DNA from 2 places in the Eubacterium limosum genome. Region 1 is predicted to be linked to the other one. Evidence: riboswitches for the same ligand, from Rfam matches in the RefSeq annotation. Region 1 holds a riboswitch; the other holds the start of a gene.

What was found. A riboswitch is a leader RNA that binds a small molecule or an ion and turns the genes downstream of it on or off. The one in region 1 is predicted to bind fluoride.
Region 2: it holds a riboswitch for fluoride, as region 1 does, so the genes downstream of both, crcB (fluoride efflux transporter CrcB) here and B2M23_RS11105 (hypothetical protein) in region 1, are expected to answer to the same signal.

What each region holds. Positions count from the first base shown of each region.
Region 1 is NZ_CP019962.1:2,367,778-2,375,486, reverse strand. Features, by position in the region: gene B2M23_RS21185 (helix-turn-helix transcriptional regulator) at 1-213, opposite strand, end outside; gene B2M23_RS11125 (hypothetical protein) at 210-431, opposite strand; gene B2M23_RS11120 (hypothetical protein) at 419-1,078, opposite strand; gene B2M23_RS11115 (Rha family transcriptional regulator) at 1,062-1,874, opposite strand; gene B2M23_RS11110 (DUF6431 domain-containing protein) at 1,954-2,511, opposite strand; gene B2M23_RS11105 (hypothetical protein) at 2,785-3,153, opposite strand; fluoride riboswitch at 3,197-3,264, opposite strand; gene B2M23_RS11100 (dynamin family protein) at 3,627-5,393, opposite strand; gene B2M23_RS11095 (MutS-related protein) at 5,359-6,894, opposite strand; gene B2M23_RS11090 (MutS-related protein) at 6,891-7,709, opposite strand, start outside.
Region 2 is NZ_CP019962.1:1,451,985-1,475,334, reverse strand. Features, by position in the region: gene B2M23_RS06855 (SAM-dependent methyltransferase) at 32-1,198, opposite strand; gene B2M23_RS06850 (DUF6718 family protein) at 1,497-1,730, shown strand; gene B2M23_RS06845 (FUSC family protein) at 1,925-2,941, shown strand; gene B2M23_RS06840 (hypothetical protein) at 3,309-4,169, shown strand; gene B2M23_RS06835 ((4Fe-4S)-binding protein) at 4,269-4,505, shown strand; fluoride riboswitch at 4,555-4,613, shown strand; gene crcB (fluoride efflux transporter CrcB) at 4,658-5,041, shown strand; gene B2M23_RS06825 (MerR family transcriptional regulator) at 5,126-5,968, opposite strand; gene B2M23_RS06820 (ABC transporter ATP-binding protein) at 6,086-7,813, shown strand; gene B2M23_RS06815 (ABC transporter ATP-binding protein) at 7,810-9,648, shown strand; gene B2M23_RS06810 (TMEM175 family protein) at 9,762-10,331, opposite strand; gene B2M23_RS06805 (hypothetical protein) at 10,387-10,896, opposite strand; gene B2M23_RS06800 (bifunctional enoyl-CoA hydratase/phosphate acetyltransferase) at 11,159-12,076, shown strand; gene B2M23_RS06795 (hypothetical protein) at 12,397-13,635, shown strand; gene B2M23_RS06790 (glycoside hydrolase family 3 protein) at 14,173-15,543, shown strand; gene B2M23_RS06785 (hypothetical protein) at 15,673-16,029, opposite strand; gene B2M23_RS21125 (hypothetical protein) at 16,029-16,205, opposite strand; gene B2M23_RS06780 (YfjI family protein) at 16,239-17,684, opposite strand; gene B2M23_RS06775 (CHC2 zinc finger domain-containing protein) at 17,671-18,384, opposite strand; gene B2M23_RS06770 (MarR family winged helix-turn-helix transcriptional regulator) at 18,728-19,180, shown strand; gene B2M23_RS06765 (MATE family efflux transporter) at 19,290-20,633, shown strand; gene B2M23_RS06760 (ABC transporter ATP-binding protein) at 20,725-21,492, opposite strand; gene B2M23_RS06755 (FecCD family ABC transporter permease) at 21,492-22,577, opposite strand; gene B2M23_RS06750 (ABC transporter substrate-binding protein) at 22,593-23,350, opposite strand, start outside.

The DNA of each region.
Region 1 (7,709 bases):
GTGTCCACTCTGGCCCATTTGGTCAGCGGTTTCCGGGGGCGGGCTGCCCAGGCAGGCAGTCAGCTGTTCCCGGCTGTAGGCGCTCACGGCCTCGCCCCGCTCTGCCCGGAAAACGGTCTTATGGCTGAGGCCGGCCGCCTCGGCCAGGGCCTGCTGGGTCAGCCCTCTGGCGCTGCGGCTCTCCCGCAGCCAGCGGGCAAAGGCGGCGGTCACGTTTCCGCCACCCACTGCTGGCGCAGGGTAAGGCCGGGGTGGTTGTCCTCCGCCTCGTCGAGGACTTCGGCAAACCGGTTCTCGGCCTCCTCCAGGGTGTGGGCTCTTATGGTGCAGCGCAGGGTGCCCTCGGCCATACATTCATAGGCGGTGTAGCCCGGCGCTTCGTAAAAGCGCTCGCCGTAGAGATCGGCGTAGCTGTCCTTTAAAATTCCCATGCTTTCTCCTCCTCTGCCTTTTGATCCCTGAGGGCCATGCCTGCCCAGAAGCGCTCGACCGGGTCGGGATACGCTGCCTCGAGCTGGCGCTCTTCCTCCTCAGTGAGTTTTGGCGGAATGTTGAAGCCGTTGGGGTTGGTGTCCGCATACCCTGGAATACTCTTTGTGTTTATATATTTATTATTTATATCTGAATCAGAAGAAAACCGGTTTTGTTCCCGAGGGCGTTCCGGTTGGAATCCCGCCGGGTTTCCACTGCATTCCGCGGCGGGCTTCCAGAAGAAACTGCTGCCGGAATGGGCTGCGGAACTCAGGCGAACCTGCCGCAGCCCTGTGTCGAAGGGAATCAGGGCGTAGCGGGCGGGGTGGCCGCCGGAAGCCTTCTGGTATTCCAGCCGGGAATACCGGATAAGCTCCTGCCGGAGTTCCCAGAGGCGTTTCGAGGAGATTCCGTCCATGAAGGCGCGCAGCGCGCTGCTGTCCACCTCGAACCATACGGGCCAGTACCAGCTGCCGTCCTCGTCCTGGACGGCGGCGGCGTTGTTTTTTATAAAAAGGTACACCCAGAGGCCCAGGATCTCTAAGGACCTGCGCGGCCGGGCCATGAGCCAGGCCATGAAGCCTAAAAACTCAGTCACAAAGTTCATGGCTGCCACGCTCCAGTACAGGGTAGATGTTGTTTTCGGCCAGCAGACCGCGGATAAAGCGTTTGCCCTTCTGGGTCCACTGCAGGCTCTCCACCACCTTGACGCTGCCGTCTTTTTTGCGGATGGTGTCGGTGTTGGTGGCCGCGTAGCCTGCGTCCTGCCAGGCCTCGTACAAATACCAGCGCTTCCCCTTTTTGAACTGGACGCCCAGACTGTGGAGCAGGCGGTTCATAAAATCCGCGGTCATGCCGTAATCTTTGGCGATGCCGGTGATGGGGATGAGCGCCTGGCTGTCGAGGACGCGCTTCGCGTAGTCGGCCTCTGCCTGCAGCCCGGCGATGACCTTCTCGGCCTCCAGCACCGCGGCGGCCAGCAGGGCCTTATCCTGGGGCATGGAAAGGGCCTGCCGGCAGAGCTGTTCCTCCATGGCGTTAAAGGCCTGGATGTACCGGAGCTTCCATGAGAGGGCCTGGGCGCCGGTAAAGCCCATGACCAGCAGGGCGAAGCCGTCCCGGGTGACGAGGTATTCCTTCTGTGTTCTTCCGTACTGGTCAACATAAGTGGAGCTCATAAAAAGATCGGCGCAATTTTGTGCCGATGTCTCCCGCCTCAGCAGGGTGATACGCCTCAGCACGCTCTTGTGGGCCCGCTCAAAGTCCCGGGCTATCTGCCGGCTCCCTACCACCGGGCGGTTTTTCCACAGGGTGACTTCAATCATTTTGTCCGTTTTTGAATTTTCTGCACAATGAACAAGGCCGCGGGATGTCTCCGGACCTTTGTTTTGGGTTTTCATCATTGTACCTCCTCAAGCATCAGAAATTTCATCTTTTTGAGATGATACCGTGAGTTTACCCTATTCCTATGTCAATCACATCCTAAACCCAGTGCAAACCCCCGCCCCGGCCGGCGGCCCTTCCCACCACCCGGGCAAGCCAATTTTCACCGCCTCCGGCTATATTTCTCAGACGCTCCAGGGGACTCTCCGTCCTGCCAGCCACTTCGTTAACGTTTTCACAATCCGGCATAAAAAGCCCGCAGGACAGCACAAAAGCGGCCAGGCCGAGGAGCCATCTGTAAATGCGGTGAATGGTGTTGTCAGCGCAGGGCACATCGCGGCGGCCCTCGGCAATGGCCTGGTGCACCTCCGCGCTGTATTGGCGTCTGGGCACAACACCCTGGGGCAGGTTGCGCTGCGGGCGTGTGTGCAGCTCGCAGGTCTCGCAGGTGCAGACCAGACGGCGCGGCCGCATCTCCCTCCGGACGCCGTCCATACCGATAAGCACGCGCCAGAAGTGGTCGCGCACACTCATAGGCGCGCTGCACCGCGGGCAGTCCGGCATCTCCTCGTAAACAATCTTCAGGAGCTGCCGGGCTTCATGTCCCTCGCCGCCGGTCTCCCCTTTCACAATAAGCTGTGCTTTAGATATGAGCATATTTTTCTCCCCGGGACTCCCGGGCGCCGCAGGCCAATAAAAAAACCGGCACACAGCGCCCATTGAGCGTCTGTGTGCCGGTTGATTGACATGTGTCCCGGAAACCATTATTTATTTTGGTAGCTTTACCACTTTAATGCTGTTTTTTCATTAGGGATATTATATCACATTCGGTTTGTTTTGTCTCGATTTTTTTATGCGCTGAGTTTTTCTTCCGGTCATTTTTCTTTATTCCAGCGGCCAATAGGGTTTTACTGTCCGCGGGCTGTGTTTTTATCTGGGCTGTGTTTCCACTTTTTCCAGCGAATAGGCCACCACAGCCGGGTGCAGGAGATGGAGGTTCTCAAGATTTACATGGTCGGCCCTGCCAAAGCTGTACCCGATTTCCAGATCGATCTCACAGTGCTCTCCCGCATGGCAGGTGTAATGCACGTGTTTATTGTTTGGCGCCGGTGCGCTCCAGGCGCCGCCGTCCGGGTTAAAGACTGCGTGGTTCAGCCGCACATCGCCCTCCAGAACCTGGATAGCACACCGGCATTTTCCTGGGCTCACAGGCAAAAGGCAGAAGCCGGAGCCGGGACGAAGCTGTCCGGACAGGCGGACAATTCCCTTGTTTTTTGAATACTTTGGCCGTGTAAGCATAAATGTCCCTTCTTTCTCGCAATAAAAAAAGCGGACAACCCCCATTGATGTAGAAGTTATCAGCCTGCGCGTTTTTGGAAATCCACGGGAAACTTCATTCCCTTGTCGTTCTTTTTGGATTTATTATACCATATTTCGGAAATTATTCAAGTTTTTTGTAAAACGCGCAGAACTAAACAGCGAGAAGCCGGGAAAGACTCCCGGAAACCGTCCGCTCTCAAAATGAGATATGTCAGGGGAACTTTCAGATTTGGGACGATTTCCCGGGGGGCGGGTTTTAGTACAGCCTTCGGCGCTTTTTACACGTCAAGCTGGTTTTTTAATGCTTCGTACAATTTGAGCAAAGGGTTATAGTACAGCATAAGCGCACCTCCTGTCTAAATGGTTTGTCCCGGCGATTTATGCCGGTGCTCAGAAGCTATCAGAGGCTGGCTGTCAACCACAGTTAGGAGGAAGCTTCATTCCTCAGCCGTTTAAATTCCAGAGCTTTTTTCCTGTATGGGCTTGCGCCTCTCTGCTCCGGCGGCGGCTTTTTTGTCAAGGGCTGTTTCGATCTGACGGCTGTAATCCATCAGCACAGCGCGCTGCCTTTCCAGGACGCTGACGGTGTCGTCTGTCGATGCTTTCACCTCGGCTCTCTGTACAAGGGTTTTGGCCATAAAGGCGTCCAGGGCGTCCTCCACAGCGCCGACCTCTTCCTGGAACTGTTTACCAAACTGGCGCTGGCTCTCCCTCAGCCGGTAGCGGTTATCGCTTAAAAGGCTGGTAAAGCCGCGTTTCAGGCTCTCCTCTGCCGCGGTCTGTGCCTGCTTAAGCAACCGTGCCCGCGCCCTTTTAGGCGGCAGTAAAAACACCAGGCGGTCTGGACTCAGGGCCAACTCCGCCTGGTAGGGAAACACCTCAAAACGGAGGTCGCTGGCGGCTGACAGGGTATGGGCCTCAGCGGTAAATATCTCCGCTGCCTGAAAGCAGGCGCTGATCTCCCGGTAAAGGGTGCGGGTTATTTCCTGAAGGGCCTGGCTGAAGCTGTTGGCGGCCGCTTCGTAGTCTGCCCGCATTCTGGCAAGGTTCTCCTCCCCGGCGCAGGCGACTGCCGCGGACACCTCCCGCTCGACCGCCGAGCGCAGGGCCTTGTCAAAGGCTTTTGGCGGCAGGTCGCCGCTCCTGCCGTTGAGGTCGTCCAGTACAGCACCCAGAGTCCTGAGCGCTTCGGGCCTGCGGCGGTTTAATTGGGCCTCAAGGTCACTGATCAGCTGGTCGCTGGCCATCTGCATAAGGTAAACGGCCTCGTCGGCCATGCGCCGGGCCTTCTGTTTTGTGCTTTGCAGGTTTTCCGAAATGGCCTGGAGCTGTTCAAGGGGCATCTCATAGGCTGACTGTGAAAGGGCCAGCTTATGCTCTGCGGTTATTAAAGCCCTGGCGGCTTTGCGGGCTACAGAGTCTGCCAAAAGGTGTGTGCCCATTCTCTCAAAATCCTCAAATATCCGGTTCATCAGCCGCTGTATACCCTCATCTTCCGGCGTGGCCGCGCTGATGGGGTATATGGCGCTCTCCTGTCCGCCCATGAGCTTCTCCAGCTGGGCCTGGCAGTAATCCAGATAGCGCCGGAGATCTTCCCCGCTGATAGTATCGGTTTTATTCACTGCGAAGTAAAGCCGTACCTGGTCCTTTTGCAGCTGTTTAATAAATCGGCACTCAATCTCGTTGATGGGGCTGTCCACAGACAGCATAAAAATCGCCGCGTCTGTTTTTCCGGTAAAGCCAGACGCCATGTCGGTATTGCCCCGGTGCAGGGAGCCGACCCCCGGTGTATCGACCAGAACCACCCCACTTTTCAAAAAATCCGCGGGGTAGCCGATGGCTACGCCTGTTACCTGACGGTAATTCTCGGGGTTTTCACCCTCATCCACAAAGGCCTTGACCGCCTTCAGCGGAATTTTTTCGGAAGCTGCCTTTTCATAGCTTACTTCTGCCCCGGCCTGCTCTTTATAGAACAGCTGGGTCACCACCGAGGTGACGGGTACAATGCCTGTGGGCAGCACGGGCGCGCCGAGCAGCTGGTTGATGAAGGTACTTTTGCCGCGCTTAAACTGTCCGAAAACAGCTAAAACAAGCTGGTTTTCCGCAAGCCGCTTTCTCAAATTTTCAAGCTGACGGGCCTCCTGGCCGCAGAGCGGGTTCTCTCTCAGCAGCGGCAGGGCAGCGTCAAGCATTGTCCATAGGTCGTTCGGTTGTATCACTTGTGTCCTCCTTAAATATCTGACGGTATAAGTCCATGCCAAAGCTGACAGGCTGCGGCGCTCCGGTCTTTATTTTAAAGGTCCGGCTGCCGTTATCCTGGCGTTCTGCCCTCAAAAACAGGATATCCGGGCGCTCCAGATCAAAAAGCTCCTGGGAAAAACGGTAAAAATGGGTAACGAACACCACACGCACCCCGGCTGCCAGCAGCGCCAGGGTGATCTGCTCTGCGATCTCTGAGCCCTCGCTCTCATTGGTGGCTGAAAAAGACTCATTGAGAAGCACCAGGGAGGCTGGCCTTAGCTGGCTGACTATGTCATTCATGCGCTTAAGCTCCTCCTCCAGCTTTCCGCTATCCATTCCGCGATCCTCGGGCCGTCTGAAATGGGTAAAAATTCCATCGCACAGGCTGGCCTCAAAGGCCTCGGCCGGCACAAAAAGGCCGCATTGCAGCATGAGCTGTGCCAGTCCAAGACTTCTGAGAAAGGTAGATTTCCCGCCCTGGTTGGCTCCGGTGACAACGGTGAGGGCAGCGCCGTCCTCGATCAGTGTGTTGCCCACCACTTCCGCGCCCCGTATAAGGGCAAGGCCAATATCATAAAGACCGCTGTAGCTCCGGGCGCAGTCCACAGCCGGCCTTATCACCGGAAAAGCTGTGGGAGCGCCCACGTCCACCAGAACCTCATACAGGGCTAATCCGGCCATGTAAAAGTCCAGCTCTGTCAAAAGCTGTTCATAAAAACGGGACAGCGTCCGGGCACTCCTGACAATGGCCACGGCGGCCCGGGCGCTGCTCTGATCCTTGAGGGCTGTCAGTGTCGCCAGGCCGGACATGTCCCTTGGGTCCACATGGATCACCAGCTCCCTGTCCCTGTGAAGCCAGTGCCTGAACGGGCTGCCGGCTGGGCGTTCAGGCTTGAGCAGGGTATACCCGGACAGCGGGCCGCCCGGGCCGACACCTGCGTTGGCTGTCAGACCTCTGGGAAAAGAGAGACCGGCCAGGTGTGCTTTCATCTCTGTGTAGGCTGTCTCCGGCACACGGTCAGAGACCTGGGCGAAAAGCTGCCTGAAGCCCTCCGAATGAAAGCTTTCTCCTTTTTCCTCTGCCAGCAGCCTGAGCTCCCTGGTCCGGTCCAGGGCTTTATCCAGATAGTCTGAAGCGCTGGACAATGACGCGCTGGGCCTTTCCAGCTCACTGAAAAAGGAAAGGTAGATACCCCGCCGCTCGCGGACTGCGTCCCGGGCGATGCTGTAGAGCGCGCGAAAGGCCTCAGGCTGCTCAAGGCAGTCTTTCAGAACAGCCTGCCGGTAACGCAGCACCTGCACATCTTTTTCGCTGTTCAGCAGCACCCACCTGGCTGTGTGCCACCGGTCCAGATCGTCCTGGGCCATAACCTCCAAAAGGGTTTCCAGTCCCAGATCCTTTATGAGCGCCTCCTGGTGGGCCTTCAGATTTTTCTGGACCAGCAGGTCCTGATCGGGGTACAGCATGTGGGGCTTCATGAGCTCACCCGCCTTTTGATGTCTGCCTCCCGCAGGCAGTATTTCCTTACGAGAGCCTGGGCATAGGACTGCCCGTCCGCCGGCCTGCGCAGGATTTTAAAGGACCGCTCCGCTGTTCCGGCGTCGAGGGTGCTCACAAAGCTGGCTGTTGTCTTGCTGTATTTGGACAGCTCGGTCATAAAGGTTACGCAGACACAATACGCCCCCAGGGCCTGGAGCCGCGCAAAGACTTTCCGGCCAAGGGCCAGTCCGTCCTTCAGCGCAGTGGAGGTGAAAATTTCATTCAGGAGGACCAGGCTGTGGGCGTCTGCCTGGGCCAGGATGGCATGGACACGGAGCAGGTCGTCCTGAAGCTTCCCGTTTTGGCCGCGGCTGTCCTCACCGCGCTCAAAGTGGGTGAATATCCGCGACGGCAGAAAGAGCGCTGCCGATGCCCCGGGGACTGGCAATCCCAGGGCCGCCAGACAGCACAGCTGGCCAAGCATCCGGGCAAAGGTGGTTTTTCCGCCCTGATTGGGGCCTGAAACCACCAGAATACGCTCCCCTGGCCGGGTTACACAGCTGTTGACCACTATGCCCCGTCCCCCGCTCTTTTTTGCGAGCACCAGATCAAAGGCATCTCTGACCGCCAGACCGCCGCCTCTGGCTACTTCCGGCACACAGAAGGGCAAGCCGCTGTCCTCAAGGGGTTTGATATAGCGGAGATAGGCCTGTAAAAAACAGTATTCACGCTCGAAGCCCAAAACTTCCGCCTCCAGAAAATCCGGATACGCCCCGCAAAACGCCCCCAGGGCGCCAAAGGCTTCGGGGTAATC
Region 2 (23,350 bases), 910 kb from region 1:
AACCGGAATTTTACGGTTCTCTTTTTAATTTTTAGTACCATCTGGTCATTGGCAGGTCGTTATTCACGCCCTTGGTCATCAGAATCTGGCTCAGGTCAATGATGCCATTGTGGAAGGTTGCTGCGCAGGAGCAGAGGTATAAATCCCACATACGGATAAATTCATCGTCAAACATTTCGCGCACCTCATCCAGATGCTCTCTGAAACTCTTGTCCCAGCAGAGCAGGGTCTTGGTATAATGCCGTCTGAGGCTTTCCACATCAATGACGTAAAAGCGACGCGAAGCAGCCAGGCTGATCATTTCTCTGAGTGACGGGATCATGCCGCCCGGGAAGATATACTTCTTAATCCACGGGTCACCCGGATGTTCCTCCAGAGCACTGATATAATGCAGCAGAAAGAGCCCTTTGGGGTTCAGCACCTTATCCGCGCAGGACAGGAAAAGATCATAGTTGTCTCTCCCCACATGCTCGACCATGCCTACGCTGACAATACGGTCAAAGGTTTTTCCATATTTTGGCAGATCCCGGTAATCCATCAGCTCCGCTGTCAGCTGGCCTTCCAGCCCTTCCTCTGCAATGCGCTCGCTGAATTTCTTGTGCTGCTCAAGACTCAGGGTAATGCCCACGCCGTTGATTCCGTATTTTTTGGCGGCCTCGATCAGGAGGAATCCCCAGCCGCATCCAATATCCAGAAGGCTCATTCCTTCTTTCAGGTACAGCTTTTCAAGGATATAATCGACCTTATTGACCTGAGCGTCATAAAGGGTATCGTTTGGATTTTTAAAATAGCCGCAGGAGTAGCTCAGTGTATCGTCCAGCCAGAGCCTGTAAAAATCATTGCCGATATCGTAGTGGGAGGATACCTCATCCTTTTGGTTTTTCTTGGAGTTCGAGGTGAAGATCAGCTTTTTCAGGGCAGATTTGTCCAGAGAAAATTTATCCATCTGGCCCAGAAGCTGGTCAAGCGCCTGAAAAAGGTCGCCTTCCACTTCGATATCGCCGCGCATGTAGGCTTCGCCCAGTGCCAGCGAGGTGCTGCGCCTGAGCTCCTTTATGTCCAGACTTTTGTTAAACCGGACTACGAAAGTCGGCTCGCCCTCGCCCACTAAAACTTCCTTTCCGTTTATTTTAATCAAAAACGGATTTTCATCAAATTTCTTCAAAAATTGAATCATCAGATTGTCTTCAAGCTTCATATTCATTCTCCTTAATATTGTCATAGCTCAAATGCACGGTTGGGCGTGTAACACTTTAGAGCTTTACTTTATAGATTGTACACCCCTTTAAGAAGTATTGTCAAACTAACACATTTCAATGGCTTTTACCCATTTCATGGGTCTTTAAACGTTATTTATAATTTATATTTATATTAAAAAATGTTTTTCTTTTCGCTGAAAACGGATTCTTCTCTTTGACAGGACTATTTTTTATCCCCATCCCTTGGCCGTACTGCCTGTTCCTGTGCTATAATAAAATAAAAAGGAATGAATCAAAATGGCTTATCTAATCGCCCGACAATTCGACAAACCCGGCTGCATCGCCATCAAATCTGAGGCTGGTGACAAGCTGAAGGAGCAAGCGCGCCGCCTGGCAAAAATGACCATTCATACCGGCGTACAGGTCAGCGTCGTCTACAATGAAGAGGATTTTGAGGAATATGCTCCTCAGACCATTTATGAGGATCATGACGACTTTTTTACTGAGGTGCTGGATCTGGCCGAATGGTAGTTTATTAAAAAGCTTTTCTTAAGCTTTTTTAACAAGCGTTTCAAAAAGTTTCAATTCATTGTTTTTATTTCATTGAACGCAAAATTGCAATCGGATTCAGTAAAATTCCTCTAAATTGACGTTCTTGTTTTTTGTCCTTTATTCCGTTATCATATTATTTATAAGTGATCAATAAAAGATTGGAGGAATACTGCTTGACATTAAATAAGACGACGGTAAAAGCCGGATTTAAAACATTCTCTATCAATACGGCACGTTTTGCGTTCATCCTTCTTTTTATTAACCTTTTTGCGCGTTTCTTTGGTCAGGAAAATCTCTTGCCATCCATTGCCATTATCGTTGCCCTCTTGACCTTTCCAGTCTGTGATATGGAGCTGAAGCCCGGTTCCATGACCTTTCTGCTTTTCTTCTTTTTCGCAGGCTCAGGTCTGGTTTCTGCCCTTTCTCTTCTCAACGTGTGGGCGGGCCTTCTGCTGAATTTTGTTTTTATTTATCTGATGATGGCCTTCTGCTCGGAGCCCTCTGTGCTCAGACCGCACATTATCTTTTTACTCTGCTATATTTTCTGCCAATCCACTCCTGTGACAGGACACGCCTTTGTCCTCAGAATGGCCGGGCTTTTAACCGGCGCTGCCATCACAGCCGTTGTCACTGCGGTTTTTTGGAAAATAAAGGGCTTTGACCCTGCCAGACAGCGCAGTCTGAAGGAGCAGGCCCTGCTCTGCCGGAAAAAGGACCAGGCTTTTATTCTGAAAATGACGCTGGGCCTTACTCTGGCCATGTTTATCGGGATGGCCTTCGGCCTTAAGAAGCCGCTGTGGATCAGCATTGTGGTGATGTCGCTGACGCAGATTGACTACGGTGAAACCCTCACACGGATCAAGCACCGTTCCATCGCCACACTGGCGGGGATTGTTCTTTTCGTGCTGCTGTTCCAAATGCTGGTGCCCGAAGGGTATGGCGGCGTTCTGATCCTGGTTCTGGGCTATATCGGCAATTACCAGTTTGCCAAGCCTTATAAATATCAGCAGGTCATTAACTTCATGAGCGCTCTTTTCGCATCGCTGGTGCTCTTTGACCTTACCTCGGCTATTATCAACCGGGTGCTCTGCCTGCTGACCGGTATTCTGATCGTTGTTGTCATCCGCCATCTGGGAGCCTTTGCCCGAAAAACCTTTTTCAGCCCCATGGCGCCTGACCCCAAGAATTAGAAACTTTATATAAAGGATGGGTAAGCACCCATCTCAGAGTGGCAAAAAACCTGAGAGACGAAGTCTTTTACCTAAGGAAGAAAAAAGCGTCCTGCGGGCACCACCTTCACACGGATAGCTTCTTTACTAAATTGGATGCCTGATCTCGCCGGTGTCCGGCTGTGACGGTAAAGGGGCACGATTCCTGGCCGTTCACCTCAACGCCTAGACCTTTTTTCTTATCTGGATAAAAGGCGTAGTCTCGGTCTGTGCCACTTTTTTGACACGCTAGGATGGGTAAGCACCCATCTTTTTTTATTTCCAATTGAAAATCGGCACAAGTTCTGATAAGATTAAAGATACCCACAACATTTAGGAGTAAATGCTGATGAAACCACTAAAACTATGGAAACGAATGGCGCTTCGCGGTAAAGTACTCACCATTATTTTACTGCTTCTGCTGATTTCTGTGATTGCCGGGATCGGCGCCGCTGTTTATCATATACCGCTGTTGGTTCAAAACCGGGCGGTTCAGTCTGTCAACGCACTTTTCACTGAAAACGATGCAGGGCTGGCCGAAGGCGTTGCGCAGAATACCGGCCAGATCTCTGACAGCATTAAAAAAGCCAATCAGGTCAAGGACGAGGCCATGCGCAGCTTTCTGCTGCAGCGCACCTCCACTGCCCAGAAAATGGCCGATGCCATCAATGGGGTTTCTGCCCTTTATCAGACAAAGGAAGACGGGTCCCGCGTGGTCGTGAGGACCATACAGCCGTTCCAGATTGACAATATCAATAAAAATCTGGCCGAGCTGGACGCCATGGGAAAAACAGATTTCACGGCAGCGGTCCGGCAGGATTTTGCCGACGCTCAAAACCAGTACAATATTTACAAGCAGATCAACGATCTGCTCAACGCCCAGTTTACAGACGGGTCGGCCCGAAACGCGCTTTCTGAGGACGCCTCCTCGGATGCCTGCGACGAGGCTCAGGAGCTGGTGGCTCAGCTTGAAAACCCCGATACCCAGACGGATATGAATTTTGCGATCAGCCAGGTGAGAAAAAAGGTTGAGGAGCAGGAAGCCGCCCAGGAGGCCGCCCGCATCGCTGAAGAAGAAGCCCGCGAGGCCGAACGAAAGGCTGAGGAGGAGGCTAAAAAAGCCGAGGAAGAAGCGAAAAAGAAAAGTAATCCTGCCGATCAGATCAAGGACGCCATCAATTCGGTCATAAAACCCAATAAAACAGAATAATCAGAACCTCCCATATGGGAGGTTCTTTTTGTTTAAGGCGGCTAAAAATGGATATATTAAACAAGAATCTTTTTAAATCCAATAAAGGAGTGAATAACTTTGACTGAAAAAGAACTGATTGAAAAAGGCTATAAAAAATACACCGGCAAGGATATTGACGTTTTCTATAATAAAGACATGTGCTGCCACTCAGGTAATTGTACCCACGGCAACGGAGAGGTATTCAAGGTCTGCCGCAGGCCCTGGATTCTGCCCGACAACGCCCCAGCCGAGGAGGTAAAGTCTGTTGTTGAAGCCTGTCCCAGCGGCGCCTTACAATATATTATGAAAAAATAAATTTCTGAAATTGTTCTCATCTTTACACGGACAGCGCGTTCCGTTATAATGGTCTCAGGGCGATGGAGTTCGCCTAAACCGCATAATGCTGATGACTCCTGTTTCTTACGGAAGCAGGAGCTTTTTAATTTTTTGACAAGGAGTGTAACAGCATGTTTGAAGTTTTATCTGTAGGCGTGGGCGGCTTTGTAGGCGCCGCGCTCCGCTATCTTATCTCCAGCGGTATTGCCCGCTTTATGGACAGCCGGCTGCCTCTCGGAACCCTGTGCGTAAATGTGTTCGGAGGCCTGCTCATGGGCTTTATTATGCAGTGGAGCCTCCAGAGCGCCGGCCTCTCGCCCAGGATGCGTCTCTTTCTGACCACTGGTCTTTTAGGCGGCTTTACCACCTTCTCGACCTTCAGCTACGAGACCATGAGCCTGATCGGCGAGGGTGCCTGGATAACCGCAGCGGCCAATGCCGGGCTCAACCTGATTCTGAGCCTTGCCGGCGTCATCGCCGGACAGCTGCTGGCAAAAACAGTCCTTGCCTCTTAACCCGAGTTCAGGGACTGCACAAATTTTTTTCTTTTAAAAAAACATCCTCAAAAGACTCAAAAGGCCCGGGAATTTCCCGGGTCCTTATTTTTTATCTTCCTCCGGCGGCTTTTCTACCTTTACAGATACCTTAAACAGATAATCATCCGGGTTCCGGACAGCGATCTCATCCAATATGGATTCCCGGTAGCCGCAGCCGTCAATGGCCAGGCTATTTTCCTCAATATAAGCATTGATCCGCTCATACAGCTCATCAACGCTGTCATAATTTCCGTAGATGTAGCCCACTGCGTAATAGCCCGCAGGCTTGAGGCCAATGTGCGGCAGCGCCATGGGTTCATCCAGCCTTGCAAAATACCAGGTCGGGAAATGCCATTCACCCTTCAGCAGGCTCTCCATGGACACAATATCCCCCACCGGATAGCCATAGCTGATGTTGTAGAGCGCGCAGTACTCATAGAACTCCTGGATAACATCCCAGATCGACTCATCATCGACGTTTGAGATGTCCGGGCTGATAAAAATACGCTCAGCCGGCATATATTCTACGGAGATCCGTTCCGTGTCAATGGTACTGCTGGCGCGGGTCATCTCGATTCTGGACCCCATCATATCGCTGATCCTCTTGAGGCTGCGGATCTCCGCGTCAATCTTGGCCTTTCGCTCCTCAAAGAGCGCCACCAGCCTTTCAGGGGTTCTCTCATCCAGATAAATCTTGATCGCTTTTAAGGGCGTCCCAATTTCTTTCAGGGCATAAATCGCACTGATAACATCCAGCTGCGGATAAGAATAATAGCGGTATCCGCTTTCAGTATCCACTGCCTCGGGACAGAAAAGGCCGATTTTATCATAGTATATCAGTGTTTTTCGGCTGACACCTGCAAGCTTTCCAAATTCGCTGATGGTCAGCATTCCCTTGTTTTCCATGCTTTAGCCTTCCTTAAACCTAATTTTTTTCATCTTTCTGCTTGACTGTACAGTTACTCTACAGTTTATAGTAACATACATCAAACCGGAGTACAATACCTATGGGAAGGAGATAAAATGACTCGATTATTCAAATTTATAATTCCATATCGTAAAACACTCATCCTTGTCGTTGTGCTGTTGTTTCTGCAGACACTGGGAACCCTCTATATCCCCACCCTCACGGCAGATATCGTCAACAACGGTATCGTCTATGGGGATATCCCCTATATCATCAGAACCGGCGGCATCATGCTGCTTTTTGCCGTATTGACCGGGGTCTTTGCTATCTTAGGCACCTGGTTCTCGGCCATTCTCTCGTCCGGCACCGGGCGGGATATCCGAAACGCGCTGTTCAGAAAGGCCCAGCGCTTCTCCATCAACGATTTTAACAGCATAGGCACCGCGTCCATGATCACACGCAACACCAGTGACGTCAATCAGATTCAGCAGGCTCTGATCATGGTGCTTCAGATGATGCTGCCTGCCCCGATCATGGCCATCGCAGGCCTGATCCTGGCCTTTTCCAAAAATGCCTTTATGGGCGGCATTATCGTAGTGACCATGGCCTTGTTCATGATTCTGGCGGTCATCATTGAGCGCAAGACCATGCCCCTGTTCGGCCTCCTGCAGACCGGAATGGATAAGATCAACCGCTTTATGCGGGAGTACATTACCGGGGTTCGGGTGATCCGCGCCTTCAACCGGACCGATTTTGAGCGCAGGCGTGTCAACACCTCCTTTGAGGATTACGCACAGACCGCAATCCGCATCAACAAAATCTTCGCTGTTGCCATGCCTCTGGTCCTGATGCTCTTAAACCTCTGTACCCTGGCCATCATCTGGTTCGGAGGCATACAGATCGGACAGGGCGCCATGGAAATCGGCGATATTATGGCCGTGATCGAATACGCCATGCTTATCCTGTTTTACCTGGTCATGGCTGTGATGGTCTTTACCATGATCCCGAGGGCTGAAGCCTGCGCAAAGCGTATCTCTGAAGTTCTGGATCTCGATCCTGAGATCGCTGACGCTCCGGCCGAGCTGACCGCCATGCTTTCTGAAGAAAAGCTGGCTTTCCACCATGTGACCTTTTGCTATCAGGGCGCGGAGGAGCCTGTCTTAAGTGATCTGAATTTCAGCTGCAGGGCTGGGGAAACCACTGCGATCATCGGCGGCACCGGCTCGGGTAAATCAACCATCGCCAGCCTGATCCCCCGTTTCTATGATATCCAGGCCGGCACCATCGCCATCGACGGGGTAGATATTAAAACCCTGTCCCAGAAAGCCCTCCGGGATAAGATCGGCTTTGTCCCCCAAAAGGCCTTTCTATTCTCCGGCACCATTGCCGACAACCTGCGCTACGGGAAAGAAGACGCCACCATGGATGAACTGCGCCGGGCAGCCCGTATCGCCCAGGCTGACGCCTTTATCGGCGATTTGAAGTACGGCTACGAGACACGTGTGGCCCAGGGAGGCAACAACTTCTCCGGCGGGCAGAAGCAAAGACTCGCCATTGCCCGGGCTCTCGTAAAAAAAGCGGATGTCTATATCTTTGACGATAGCTTTTCCGCGCTGGATTTTAAGACTGACGCCAACCTCCGTGCCGCTTTAAAGGCCGAAGTGCACGGCGCTGCCATCATTGTGGTGGCACAACGGGTCAGCTCCATTGTGGACGCAGACCAGATTATTGTGCTGGACAACGGCATCATTGCCGGAAAGGGCACCCACCGCGAGCTGCTCGAAAACTGTCCGGTCTACCGTGAAATCGCGGAATCACAGTTAAGTAAGGAGGAATTAGCATGAGTGAACATCAGGAAACCGAAGTCCTCTCCTTTGATGGCGGCATGTCTGCCGAGAAGGCGCGCTATGCCGGAAAGACAGCCAAACGGCTTTTTTCAAAGCTCCTGGAACAAAAGGGAAAGCTGATCATTGTCATTATCTCTGTCATTTTCAGCTGTACTTTTACCCTGGCTGCCCCTATGGTAATCGGCCAGGCCATCAACCAGATTTTTGACAGCGTCCGGCACGCCGTTGAAACCGGCACCACTTTCACCATTAATTTTGGCGCCATGGGCCAGATACTGGGGCTGCTGCTGGGCTTATATGTTCTCAGCGCTGCCTTTAATTATCTGCAGCAATACCTTATGGCCAGCGTATCCCAGAAGCTGACCCTGACTCTGCGGGAGTCCCTGAGCGCCAAGCTTGCGCGGATGCCCCTGAAATATTTTGACAACCATAAAAAAGGCGATATCCTGAGCCGTACCACCAACGACCTTGAAAAAGTCGCGGACACGCTCCAGGAGGGGCTGATGCAGTTTATCATCACAGTGGTCACCATTATCGGCGCGGTGATCCTGATGCTGTCCATCAGTCCGTTGCTGACGCTGATCGCCTTTGTGATGATCATTATCGGTATGGTCATTACCGCTCTGGTGGCCCGCCGCAGCCAGCACTGCTTTGCCCGAAACCAGAAAACCCTCGGCGAATTAAACGGCCATATCGAGGAATTCTTCACAGGACAGGTGGTCATTAAGGCCTTTAACCGCGAGGACGCCTCCACCCAAACCGTTGAGGAGGTCAATGAGCGCCTCTACACAGCCAGCCGCAATGCCCAGTTCATCACCTTCGCGGTCAACCCGCTGATCCGCCTCATGAACCAGATCGGCTATGTGCTGATCGCGGTCCTCGGCGCGTTCTTCGTCATCCAGGGACGGCTGTCCCTTGGGGTTATCCAGGCTTTCTTCCAGTATGTCAACCAGGCCTCTGAGCCGATTACCGAGGCAGCTTATATCTTTAACTCCATGCAGGCTGCCATCGCCTCGGCCGAACGTGTCTTTGAGGTGCTGGATGAGGAGGATGAGGTGCCCGACATCTCTCCGGCTAAATCACTCACCGATCCCAAAGGCGATGTCCAGTTTGAACATGTCCGTTTTGGCTACAGCCCAAACCGTCTGCTGATGAAGGATATCAGCATTGATGTAAAGGCCGGGGAAAAGATTGCGGTTGTCGGCCCGACCGGCGCGGGCAAAACCACGCTGATCAATCTGCTCATGCGCTTTTACGAGCTGGACGGCGGCCGCATCCTGATCGACGGCATTGACATCCGCGATCTGCGCCGGGGCGACCTGCGTTCACAGTTTGGCATGGTGCTCCAGGATACCTGGCTTTTTGGCGGGACCCTCGAGGATAATATCGCCTACGGGCGGGGCGCCGCCACCAAAGAGGAGATTGTGAGCGCTGCCAGGGCCGCCAGGGCAGACCACTTTATCCGCACCCTGCCAAATGGCTACCAGACCATCCTGAACGATGAAGCCTCGAATATCTCACAGGGGCAAAAGCAGCTGCTGACCATCGCCCGGGCCATTCTGGCGGACCCGGCCATCTTGATCCTGGATGAGGCGACCTCCAGCGTCGATACGCGGACCGAGCTCGAAATCCAGAAGGCCATGGACCACCTGATGAAAGGGCGCACCAGCTTTGTCATCGCCCACCGCCTGTCCACCATCATCGACGCTGACCACATTCTTGTGATGCAGAACGGGACCATCGTGGAACAGGGCACTCACCAGGGGCTTCTTTCAAAAAACGGCTTTTACGCCGACCTGTACAACAGCCAGTTCACCGTCAGGGCGTCCTAACGCTCAGACAAAAGCTGACTGCTGAAATTTATTAACACACCGCCCCTTATGCTCAAAAGACTCAAAACCCTGCTGTTTAAGGTTTTGAGTCTTTTGAGGACAGGCTTTCTGTTTTAAAAAAACTTTTCCACCCGCCGGTTGGGAATAAACCAGATAAAAATAACCACATAGCAGCCCACAAGGGTGAGCACAGGATTGATAAAGGCAAGCCCCAATGAGATGACGTTGATCACCAGGGTGATCGGGACCTTCCGGTCATGCTCGATGGCCTTGTAGACCGCTGAGTCCACGCCGCCTGCCGCTGCCAGGATATGGTTCAGGAGAAAATAGGAAATACTGACGAGCATAAAAAGCACGCCGTAGGTGATCTCCGGCGCAAAGCCGCCCATAAAGGTCCCCACCCAGTTGGTGGCTGCTGGAATCAGGGACAGGAAAAAGAGCCAGAAGGAGTTGGCCCACATGACTTTTCCATTGATCTTCTCTGCGAGCTGGAACATATGGTGATGATTGTTCCAGTAAACCGTAAAGAGCAGAAAGCTGAGGATATAGGCAAAAAGCTGCTCCTTTATTTTAAAAAGCGCCTCAAAGGTAGGCTCATCCGGAATTTTTATTCCCAAGATTAAAATTGTCATTAAAATGGCCAGCACCGCGTCGGTGTAGGCTTCTAAACGTCCTTTTTGCATGCGTTTCTCCTTAATCGTATTGATTAAGGATTACCCAAATTTTAAAAATTGAACCTCAGGACACCGCCTGGCAGACGCCCTCCAGCGCCTTCAGATCCTTAACGCCGACATTCTCAGGACAATAGACCGAATAGGCAAAATCATCTGGTGTTACCCAGCAGGCCAGCGCCTCGCCCGCATCCTTGTTGACTGGGGTAAAGTAGACGTCAATGGTGCCTGTATTGGTGAGAATATCCCCTTTCTGCAGGAACACCGCCTGATCGCTGAAGCTTGTGTAGACCCCGCTGATATCCGCAGACCGTGAATAATGGGCCTTTCTGACAATATAAGTCCGGTTGTCGCGGATGAACTGCACCTGAGCCACTGCCCCGTCCACCACCGAGTAACGGGCAGCTCCCATATTTTCCGGCAGGCTGTCAAAGGTAAAATCCAGGCCGCCTTCATTTTGGAACGCCTCCGCGTTTGCCAGCTTTTCAGTATGCGGGTCACTCTGCTCTGACGGGCCGCAGGCCGACAGGGTAAAAATCAGGACCACTAGCATGAACAGACAACAAAATTTTTTCATCTTACTGCTTCCTTTTTCCTGTTTCAGGATTAAAATTTCTTTTCTCTCATCATAACAGCCCCTAATCAGGCTGTCAATGAAAGCCTTTAAAATTTTGCCTCTTTAAGGAACAATTTTTTACCTTTTCTCGTTTATAATGGTTATATTTTACTCCTGAACACAATTTTCTATCCTTTCTTTTCCTTGTTGGCTGAGTGTTAGAACAGTATAATTATATTGTATACTAGTTATAAGAGGTTATTTTAGAAAGCGAGGGGACAATATGTACCATTTCAAGGAAATGCGTGACCAGCTGATCAAACAGGCCCAGACCAAAAAAGCCGTTGTGGCCGTTGCCGCTGCCGGCGACCTGCCTGTTTTACAGACGGTTAAAATGATGAATGACTATGGCTTCGGAACCGCCATTCTGGTGGGCGACGCGGCCAAAATCGAGTATTTTGCCAAGGAAACCGGATGCAATCTGGAAGAAAACACAGTGGTTGACATAAAGGACGAAAACCAGGCAGCCAACGTGGCAGTCGGGCTGGCCCGCAACGACGCGGCCGACATTGTCATGAAAGGCCTGCTCCAGACCAAAACCTACCTGAAAGCCATTCTGAACAAGGAGCACGGACTGCGGACCGGCAAACTCTTAAATGCCGTTACCGCCTTTGAAGCCACCGCGCTGGGCCGGGTTTTCCTGGCAACAGACTGCGGCATGATCGTGTCCCCTACCCTTGAGGATAAAGTCGAGATGATTGGCAACGCCACCACCCTGGCCAATGCCCTGGGCTGTGAGATGCCGAAAATTTCCTGCCTGAGCGCCGTTGAAACCGTCAACGCCAACATGCCTGATGGCTATGACGCGGCAGTGCTCTCAAAGATGAATGAACGCGGCCAGATCAAGGGCTGTATCATCGACGGCCCCCTGTCCATGGACCTTTCCATCTCCGAAATGTCCGTTGAGCACAAGGGCATCACAAGCCCTGTGGCCGGCAAGGCCGACGTACTGCTCATGCCCAACCTCCAGGCAGGCAACATCTTCTGGAAGACCATGACCTATCTGGCAGGCGCCAAGAGCGGCGCAGTTGTCATGGGCACCGCAAAACCCGCCGTCCTGACCTCCCGCGCCGACACGGCCGAGGCCAAGCTCAACAGCGTCGCCATGGCACTGCTTCTGGCCGCCCATCAGAAACGCTGAGGTTCAGCTTAAACCATTCGATAAAAAGCATTTCTCCAAAACGGGAAGTGCTTTTTCTTTACCCTGTGTCTGTCTTTAATGTTAAAAACAACTTTTCCTTTTATGTTTTCGCTATACAAACAGAGTTGCCTTGCTTTGCAAACTCTCGCTAAAAGTATGAGATTTGCCTTTTCTTTTTAATCGTCCCACCATTTCATTTTAGTGAATTTTCTCCTTAAAAGTTGCTTTAAACCTTTACTTCCTGCGTTACATCCAAAAAAATGATGGGTAAGTAATAATTGAATTCATTTTAAATAATCACCAGAAAAGGAGTTTTCTTTATGAGTAGCTTTAACCCATTTGACGAAAAAGGTATTCCTGTTGAAAAGCAGGCCGAAGACTGGAAGAAACTGACACCGATTCCCTACGCAAAAGATCAGATTGACCCCTACACCAAGACGCGTATCATCCTGATGAACGGAATCGAAGTGGAGGCAGCTCTGTTTGCCCACCAGTTCCACCGCAACTGCACGGATAACGATCTGCGCCGGGAACTGGCCATGACACGCCGTATTGAACAGCAGCAGCAGAAAATGATCAACTGGCTGCCGCCGGCTGATGAATCTGTTCTGGAAATGGCCATCGGCTATGAACAGCTGGCCGTTGACCTGACCGCCTGGCTGGCGCAGAATGAACCGGACGACTATGTGAAGCAGGCCATGGACTTTGCCCTGCTGGAAGATTTTGACCACCTGTACCGCTATGCCGACCTGCTGGAAATGGACAAGGGCATCAAGGCCGAGGAGCTGGTCGGAGGCTATACCGAAATCATGCCTGGCCGCCCCACCATCGCCCATCACAGACATCCCTTTGACACCGTCAACCGCCCCATCGACTCCAAGACCGCCGACATTCAGACCAAGCTCAACACCATGATCATCGTCGCCGGCGAACAGCAGACCATGAACTTTTACATGAACGTGGGCAACCGTTATCCGGACGGTCTGGGCCGCAGCCTCTACCTTGAAATCGGTATGGTTGAAGAACAGCATGTCACCCACTACGGCGGCCTGCTGGACCCCAACTGTACCTGGCTGGAAAATCTGCTGCTTCACGACTATGTTGAAGCCTATCTGTACTACTCCTTCTACCGTGAAGAAAAGAATGAGATCATCAAGCTGTTGTGGGAAGAACAGCTTCAGAAGGAAATCGGCCATTTACACAAGGCCGCCGAGCTTCTGAAAAAATATGAAAAGAAAGAATGGAACGAGGTCGTCGACGGGCACTTCCCGAAGCTTCTGCACCTGACCTCCAATAAAGAATACGTCCGCGACGTCCTCGCCAAACAGGCGAACCTGGGTAAAAAGGGCGAAGATTATGAAGACAGCAGCAAACTGCCCAAGGATTACCGCTTCTTTAAATACCAGGAAATGGTCAACGGCGACTATGTGCCGTCCCATGAAGTCATTGAAAAATACATTGACAAAAACGGCGAGGATTACCGCTATGAAGACAAGGAATCCCCCGTAAAAGCACTCCGCGACCGAAAACATGACAACACCGAAGTGGGCCGCGGATAGGATTACCTCCTGCTGAAACATCTCCTAAAAGCGAAGGCCCCCGCAAAGCTGTGCGGAGGCCTTCTTTAATCGCAGACCATTTTTACAAGAAGTGTTAAAACGTTATAAAACTCAAGAGACGAAGCCTTTTACCTAAGAAAAAAAAGCGTCCTGCGGGAACCAGAGAACCCAAATCTTTGATTCGCGTGCCCCGAAGGGGTATGGTGTGAATCGGTTTCGCAGATGTTATCGGTTTGTTTCGTATGAAATACGAATCATAACAAACCGTGGATCATCTGTTTTCCTTGACGTGACCAGGTCCCTCTTAGGGTGCTACCGCTTCGCAGTAGCACTGAGAGCGCTGGTCGCTCTTGCTCCCAGCTTGCGCCTGGACCTTTTTTCTTATCTGGATAAAAGGCACAGTCTTGGGCGGCGCCACTTTTATTTTTACAGCAACCGTACCCACCTTACCAAAATAAAGACCCCCATTTCAACGAGAATATGGTACAATAGACCCGTCCCTGAAACAGGGGGTAAATTTTGCAGAAGGAAACATTCATGAAACGACTTTTAACACTCTTTTTAATCATATCCGCCTCCGGGCTCCTGATCACAGGCTGCTCGCCGGCCCTCACCCTGTCCCAGCTCTTTTCCCCAGTCACCTTTACAGGCTATGTGCTGAAAAGCGATGACGCCACCCTCACCCTCCTTTACCGGGCTGAGGACGCCCAGGAGCCTGTGACTAGCGTTTTTGACCTTACCGGGCTCCCGCAGGACCGCCTGCCCGAAACTGGCGCAGAGGTCAAAATCACGTTAAAAACCGGCACCGATCCCGAGAGCCTCCAGGCCGGGGACACCCCTCTCCCCGCCAGAAAGCTGGAAGTCCTGACGACTTCAGACGCGGCGGAGAAAGCCTTTTACAGCCTGCGGGCAGATAAGCTCCTGGCCGGCATGAGCCTTGAGGAAAAGGTGGGGCAGATGTTCTTTGCCCGCTATTCTGGCCCTGCCGCCCCCGAGGACGAAAAAACCTGGCAGTTTGGGGGCACCATCCTTTTCGGGCGCGACTTTAAGGATAAAAACCCCGACCAAATCCGGGCTGAAATCAACGCCTGCCAGGACGCGGCGAAGATTCCCATGCTGGTTGGAGTCGACGAGGAGGGCGGCGACGTGGTGCGTGTCAGCGGTAACCCCGCGCTCCGGGCCGAGATCTTCCCATCTCCCCAGACTCTGCTGCAAAACGGCGGCATGGACGCTGTCACCGCTGACGCTCATGAAAAGGACGCGCTGCTTAAATCCCTGGGCATCAACGTCAATTTCGCCCCGGTCTGTGACATTTCACAGAATCCCGCGGACTACATCTACTCCCGGACCACCGGAAGAGACGCAGCCACCACGGCCGACTACGCAAAAGCCACAGTAAGCGCCATGGACTCAGACGGCATGGGCTCTGTGCTCAAGCATTTTCCAGGCTATGGCCCCGGCGCTGATACCCATAAGGATTTCTCCCGGGACAGCCGCCCCCTTGAGACCTTTGAAGCCCAGGATTTTCTTCCCTTCAAAGCAGGCATCCAGGCCGGCGCAGGCAGTGTTCTGGTCAACCACAATGTGATTGAGGCAATGGACCCGGACCACCCGGCATCCCTGTCCCCAAAAGTACACGAGGTTCTGCGGGACACGCTGAGCTTTGACGGCGTTATCCTCACCGACGACCTGGACATGGAGGCCATCACCAAGGCCTACGGCGCCGATACCGCAGCCGTGCAGGCTGTGGCCGCCGGCAACGACATGATCCTGAGCTCCCGCTATACCATCGAGATCCCAGCGGTGATCGAGGCAGTAAAAAACAAAACCCTCTCCGAAGATCAGATCAATGCCTCCGTCAAACGGGTGCTCGCCTGGAAAATGGATCTGGGCCTCATTGAAAATTAAATCTGTTTTTAGAAACACCCGCTCAAAAGGCTCAAAACCGTATATGATTCTGGTTTTGAGCCTTTTGAGACTGTATTCTCTATATTAAATTTCAAAACAGGCACCCTTTCGGATGCCTGTTTTTATATATTAACGATCGCTGTAATTTTTATGCACCAATGCCTGAACCTTCTTATAAAATGCTTTGTCATCACTCAGGTGCATGATGATATTGCTGAGTTTCAGGATAATTTTGTCGGGAGACACTCTGTTTTCGAGCATTTCAATCGCGACGGATTTCAGTTCCCCGTCGACTTCCCTGAGGGTTTCTGCTCTTTGAATCTGTTCAGCTTCCAGCGCTTTGCTGGCGTTTATGTCCTCGAGAATGTTTTTAACCGTGCTTTGAATTTGATATTTTTGCGGCGAGCAGGCTGCCTCTGCCGTATTGGCCGGGGGCCTGCCGCCCTGTTGGATATCATAAACGGCCAGCGTATCGACATTGTTCATTAAACCGTCACCGCCCTTTCCTCCTGTATAAAGCCCCCCGGTTCTGCCGGTGTGATCACAGGCACGAGGGCATTGTGGTCCTCTTCCCCGGCGGCTTCTGTTTTGAGGAGTTCGGGGTGGATAAAATAACGGATGCTCCGGCGTCCGGTTCCGGCATATTCAGCCGGTACGGGCACCAGATAGTGGTGGGCTGCCAGCAGCGCCAGTGGCTATTCCACATCGTCTGCGTGCATGCCCTTCCCCTTACAGCGCTGAGCGATCTCCCGTTTGGTCAGGCTGTCTTTGCCCGCGGTCAGGATCCGTTTAAGGACGTAGGCCGCGGCCTGGGTTTCGGCGTCGCTGCTTGTCATGTTAAAGATCCGCAGCTTTTCTGCCAGATAATATTCTGCCAGGTCAATGGCTTTGGCCACGGTCGAACGGCTGATGCTGATCTCAGACGCCCGGGGGCCGTGGGCCGCGTAGTGAAGAATGCCCGCCATCCGCAGGACGGTGCCACTGACCTTTCCAGCAAAGGGCTCAATACATTCGTAGTCTTCTGTCAGGCGGCTCTCGGTGTCATAGTCGAAGTCAAAGAACAGGTCTCTGGCTTCCTCGGTCATCTCAAGCATCACGCCGCCTTTAATCCCGGCGTCCATGGCCAGAAGCTCGGTGACGAGCTCGCAGTAGGCTGCTTCCACCTCTGGCGGGACGTCGGGTGCCTCCCGGCTGTTTCTGGTGCCGACAAGGCTGTCGGGCATGGCGTACAGGAACCGGCCTGTCAGGCCCAGCTCCTGAAATTCTTTTTTGGCCTCAAATTCACACACCACATGGGGCTGTACGGCCATCACCATGGTGAGGTGGGCGTCTCTGAGGATGCGGGTCCGGCGGCCAACCCGGTCAACGGTCATCTTGTCCTGTGAATAGGCGTTGAGGAACACGTCGATGTTGACCGCGCCGCTGTAGCGGCCGCTCATGGTGCCGAAAAGGCCCCCCTCTGCCGCAAAAATCGCCATGCGCTCGTTATTCTCTTCCAAAAGGTTGACCAGCACCTCGGGGGTCACATCGCCTGCTGTCAGGCGCAGGGGGCGCGTTGGCTCAAGTGCTGCCAGCTCTTCTCTGGCCTTCTGGGCATCGGTGTAGTCAATGACGCCCCGGGCGGCTTTTCCTTCCAGATACTTGATCTTCTTCTTAAAAAACTTCTCCTGATTATCGTATTCCTCAATGTCTTCGGCCATCTTGGCATTGACCATCTCCTCATAAAGCTCGATGGGTTTGGTCATTTTACGCATAATCGGGGACTTCCGCTCCGATGAGCGGGCAATCAGCAGGATGTAAAGGCACAGGGACTCTGTCCAGTCTCCCTTGGCTTTCACCTTGGCCTTCTTCTGCACCGCGGCTGCAAGGACGCCCAGGGCCGCGCTGCCGGTCATGGCAACCGGCACCCCGATGCTGGCAGCGGCCGCCAGGACAAAGTCCTGTACTGCACCGGGCAGGCTCTCCACTGGAAATGCCGGCACGGTGCTGCCTGCGCTGTCATCAAACGAGATGATGGGCTTGAATTCAATGTTTTTCTTGGTCTCTTCAATGATCAGATCTTTTCGTTCTTCTTCGGTTAAAAGGCCTTTCATGGCCTCAATGTCATCTGTATTATGTCGCTGTGTTCTATCGTTTTTCATACTGTATAAGTTCCTTTCTTTTATACGCGCGGTAAAGCTCCACCCTCTCGGATGGCGTCCCGCTGTCCAGGATATCCAAATAGTAGGATACCACGGGTAATTGAAACATGGCCTCGACATACTTGTCTTGGACGGTTTCCAGTGAATTGCAAGGCTTATATTTCTCAGTATTTTCGCATAGTTCACGGTGTAGTCTGCTATAGTATGCTTCCATATCTGTCAGCCGGTCCCGGAGCGCCGCTGCCAGTACCGCCTCCGTGCTGTCCGTCGGAGCCGTCATACGCGAAGGGCTGTACAGGCTGTTCGTTGGTTTCGCTCTGCGCTGTGCGCTTTTCGTCCCGTTCGTTTCCTGCTTCACGCTTCTTGTATCCGCCTCTCCTTTCGCCGCAACGTCGTTGGCCTTATGGCTTTGACCTCTGACCTCCACCTTTAGATTGAAATCTTCCTGAAGTTTAACTGCCGCTTCTAATGGAGAAATATGGAAAATCTGCATAACCAAATCAATGACGCTCCCTCTGGCCCCACAGGCAAAGCAGGTAAACCGGTTGTCTTTAAAAGACAGACTGGGATGATGGTCGCTGTGAAATGGACACAGCGCCCTCCCATGCCGGTCAACTGCCATCCCGTAAAAGCGGGCAGCCGTCACAATATTGGTTTCTTCCTTGACCACGTCAAAGATTGATCGATAGTTTTTTATCAACACACCCCTTCAAAATAGTTTTATATCCGACCGTCGTCGTGATATGGTTTGCATTATATAATGAACTGCTGTTTAAGTCAACAATTGTTAAAAGTTTAACTGATGGATAATCTTTTGTTATCAGACTATTTTTTTATTACACCTCAGAGAAACCTGCTCAAAAGGCTCAAAACAGCCATTTTTATGCTTTTGAGTCTTTTGAGCACATGTTTAAATAATATTTTATTTTTTTTATGTAAAAGTCTTAATTTTTTACACTGCGGTTGACAAAAGCCCAGGAAAGGCTTATATTTAGTATAGCTGCTATACAGTATGCAAACAAAACAGTAAGGACGGCATATACATGAAAGACCATTCCCAGATCATTGAGCTCATCGGCCGGATCATCCACAAATATAACCAGTGGGACAATAAAAAAAGAACCTACGGTACCGATATCCCGCTGACCAAGGCTGAAATACACACCATCGCCGCGGTGGGCGACCATCCGGGCATTAACATCACCACCCTGGCCCAGGTTCTGGGCGTCACCAAGGGGGCTGCCTCCCAGATGATTTACCGGCTGGTGGACAAGGGCACTGTGGAAAAAAAGGTTTCCCCGGATTCAGACACCGAGGTGGTCCTCTCCCTGACTGAGGACGGACAGATCAACTACCAGACGCACCAGGCGTACCACCAGGAGGGCAATGACACTGCCCAGAAGCTGCTGGAGGAAATGCCCGACGCGCTTTACACCAGCATGGTAGCTTACCTGACGGCCTTTGAGGCGTCCATCGACGAAAAGCTGAAGGAATGAGCCGCGCCCTGCGGCGCCCTGATTCTTTTTTTACCCTTATTGTTTAGTATCTATACTTTATAGCACCTAAAATATTTAACTCCTAAACAGAAAGAAGGAAAAATCACCCATGAATGAAAATTCAAAAAGACTGGCCCTTCTGGAAACAGAAGATGTAAAAAAAGCCCTGCTGAGGCTGGGTATCCCTACCATGGCGGGCATGCTGGTATCCGCGCTTTATAACCTTGTGGACGCCCTTTTTATCGGGCGGCTGGGCACTCTGGAGACTGCGGCGGTTTCCATCCTCTATCCCCTGACCATGGTGGGCACGGGTATCGGCCTGCTGTTCGGGTCGGGCGCAGGCTCCTACATTTCGCGCCTCCTGGGACAAAAAGATTACAGGGCCGTAGCGGCCTGCAGCAGTACGGCCATCCTCACCGGGGTGGCGGTCATTGCCCTGCTGGCTGGCGCCATGCTCCTGTTTTTTGACCCGCTCATGGGCGCCCTGGGCGCCACTGATTCCATCCTGCCCTATGCCCGCGCCTATGGTATCCTCTATATTATCGGGATTGTTTTTAATGTTTTTAATATGATCCTCAATAACCTTCTGGTGGCCGAGGGGGCCGCCTCCATGAGCACTGCGGCCATGCTGGCCGGTGGCTTTACCAACCTGGTGCTGGACCCTGTCCTGATCTTTGGCGCTGGCATGGGCGTCGCGGGCGCGGCAGCAGCCACCCTGATCTCTCAGATGCTCTCCTCGGTGATTTACCTGTTCTGTCTGCGCCGGGGAGGAAGCCTTCTGACGCTGTCGCCCCGCTTTTTCAAACCCTCCCGGGCCCTTTACGCCCAGATTGTCAAGATCGGGCTGCCGGTCTGCTTTTTTCAGTTTTTGTCCGGCGGGGCTGTGGGCCTGACCAACGTGGCAGCCCGTCCCTTCGGCGAGGCGGCCATCGCGGCCATGGGCATTGTCAACCGGCTCATGTCCCTGGAGGTGAGCGCTCTCTACGGCTTTTTAAAGGGCTACTCGCCCCTGGTGGGCTACAGCTTTGGCGCAGGACAAAGGGACCGGGTGAACGCTGCCACACGCACCGCCGTACTGTGGAGCACTGCGGTCAACATCCTCTTTGGCCTGGGGTGCCTGGTCTTTTCCGGGCCGCTGATCCACCTGTTCAACCAGGAATCCGCTGAGGTGCTGGCCATTGGCCGGACCGCCCTGTCGGTGGATGGGGTGGCCTTTATGACTCTGGGGCTCCAGATTGTCATCGGCAACTACTTTCTGGCCACCGGCAAGGCGAAGCAGGGCGGTATTTTAAGCGTCTGCCGCCAGGGGATTTTCTTTATTCCCTTCCTGTTTATTTTTACAGGCCGGTGGGGTCTTACAGGCCTGATTTTTGCCCAGCTGGCCGCGGACCTCTGCGCCACAGCGGTCACCCTGTTTTTATGGAAGCGGGAACCCGCGCTTAAACCTGCATAAAAAAACATACCAGCGCCCTTAAGCTCAAAAGACTCAAAACCACCACGACGGCTGTTTTGAGTCTTTTGAGCATCTTTTTTACAGAATGGTTTTAAAATTCCGGCTGATACAGCACGTGCAGGAAGCCGCTTTTCGCGTCCTTTATCACCTCGGCCTGAATCTCGTAGACCTCCCGGATAAACGCCGGTGTCAGCACCGACTCCGGCGGCCCGCTCCTGATGATGCGGCCGTCTTTCATGACATAGATCTCGTCACAGTACATGGCCGCGATGTTGAGGTCATGGATAGCGGACACGACGGTGATGTTCAGTTTTTTCACAATGCTCATGAGCTGGAGCTGGTACTTAATGTCCAGATGGTTGGTGGGCTCATCCAGAATCAGGCACTGGGTGTCCTGGGTCAGGGCGCGGGCGAGGATCACGCGCTGCTGCTCGCCGCCGGACAGGGTGGAGAAGTTCCGGTCTTTCATGGCCTCCATGCCTACTGTTTCCAGGGCTTTCTGGGCCAGGGCATAGTCCTCGGCATAGTTGCGCTCCATGAGCTTTTTGTGCGGAGTCCGGCCCATGAGCACCACCTGCTCCACAGTAAAATCAAAGTTATAGTAATTGTGCTGGGCCACCACAGCCACTTTTCTGGCCGATTCCTTATAGCTGAGGCTGTCCACTGCCTCGCCGTCAAAATAAATGACGCCGCCGGTGGGCCTGGCTGTCCGGTACAGGCACTTCAAAAAGGTGCTCTTTCCGCTGCCGTTGGGACCGATGATCCCAATGAATTTTTTGCTCTGGACGTCAATGCTCACGCCCTTTAAAATCTCACAGCCGCCCAGTGTCTGGGTAATATCCTGGGATCTGATTTCCATTATTCGCCACCTCCAAAGCCGTAGCTCTTACGCATCATCATATAAATAAACACTGGCGCGCCCACCATGGACACGAGAATCCCGATGGGCACCTCGGTCTCGGGCAGCAGGGTGCGGGCCAGCACGTCGGCCCAGATCAGGAAAATGCCGCCGGTCAGGGCGCTCAGGGGCACCAGCTTGCGGTGGTCGGTGCCAAAGACCATGCGCACCGCGTGGGGCACCACCAGCCCGATGAACCCAATGGTCCCAGAGGCGTACACGCACAGGCCGATGATGAGCGAGGTCAGGACCAGGTACACATGGCGGTAGGTGTTCAGGTTGGTGCCCAGGGTGATGGACACATCGTCGCCCAGGAGCATGAGATTCATGGGGCGGTGCTGGCTCCAGAAAAAGAGCGTACTGGCAGCCACCACGGCAAAGATGACCAGTGTGGGGCCCCACTTGGCCCCGGACAGGCTGCCGAGCATCCAGAAGGTGATCTGCTGAGTGGTGTTGGGGTCGTTGGCCATAAAGACCATAAAATTGGAGAAGGCCAGGCACAGGGCGCCCAGGGCCATGCCGGAGAGGATGAGTTTGACGGAGTTGGCCGGCCCGCCGATGTTGGCCACTGCCACCACCAGCATGGAGATCAGAAAGGCCCCGATGAAGGCGCACACGCCCACACCGCTGCCGCCGAGCACAGCGCCCAGCCCGAAGAACAGGGCTGTGGTCGCCCCCAGTGACGCCCCGGAGGAGATGCCCAGCACATAGGGCTCTGCCAGCGGGTTCTTGACAATGGCCTGCATGACCACGCCGCAGATGGACAGGCCCATGCCCACAGCCAGCCCCATGACCACCCTCGGGAAGCGGATCAGCCACACCACGTTGTGGGCCGCGCCCCTGGCGTAGGCACTCAGACTGTCCAGGTGGAAGAGCTCGTAGCCAATGACGCTGTACACATCCCGGATGGACAGGTCCATGGAGCCGATGGTGACCGCCGCCAGGGCTGAGAGGATCAGTAGCCCCAGCATGACCAGGCATACAAACACATAAAAGGGCTGGCTCTGGAGCCGCCCTTTATCTTTGATCAGTGCGCTTTGTTTCATAAAAAAGCCCGCTCCCTAGTTCAGGTTTAAATCCGGGTACATCCCATTCGCGATGGTGTGAATGCCGTCGATGGTCCGCACACCGCTGCAGTACATCTGCCCCAGCTCGATGGGGATCACCCGGCCGTTTTTAACCGCGTCGATGTCGGCAAAGGCCGCGTTGTTCATGATGGCGTCCTTTGTCTGGGTGGCCATGTCCTGGTCGTCACGGTCCATATAGACTGCGAAAATGACTTCCGGATTGGCAGCGACCACGTCCTCCTCGCCCAGCTTGGACGCGTCCGGACTGGCCAGTGTGCCCTTAAGCTTGGTGACCATGTCGCCTGCCAGGGTGGTTGCCCCATAGTTGACAATCTGCCCGCTCTGGTCCTCCATCACCAGTACTTTGGGGCTCTTGTTTTCCTTCTGGGCATAGGTCTCTGTCTGTTTCACAGCGTCCTTGATCTCGTTCACCAGTTCCCCGGCCTTATCCTCCACGTCAAAGATTTTGCCCAGGTTCTCAAAATCCTGGTACTCGTTGTCCAGTGTTTTCGGGGACACTGCGCCGCTGTTGAGCATGTTGTAGCTGTTCACGCCCTGGCTCTGCCACTCCTTCATACTGCCCAGGTTCTTGTCCGAGAACAGGGAGGTCCAGCTCAGGATCATATCCGGCTCCAGAGCGGTGGCGGCTTCCTTGCTGGGTTTAAATTCGGACAGATAGTTGACCTTGGCAAAAGCGTCCTTGTAGGCTGGCTTCACCTCGTGATCCAGACCGCTGGCAGCCACAATTTTGT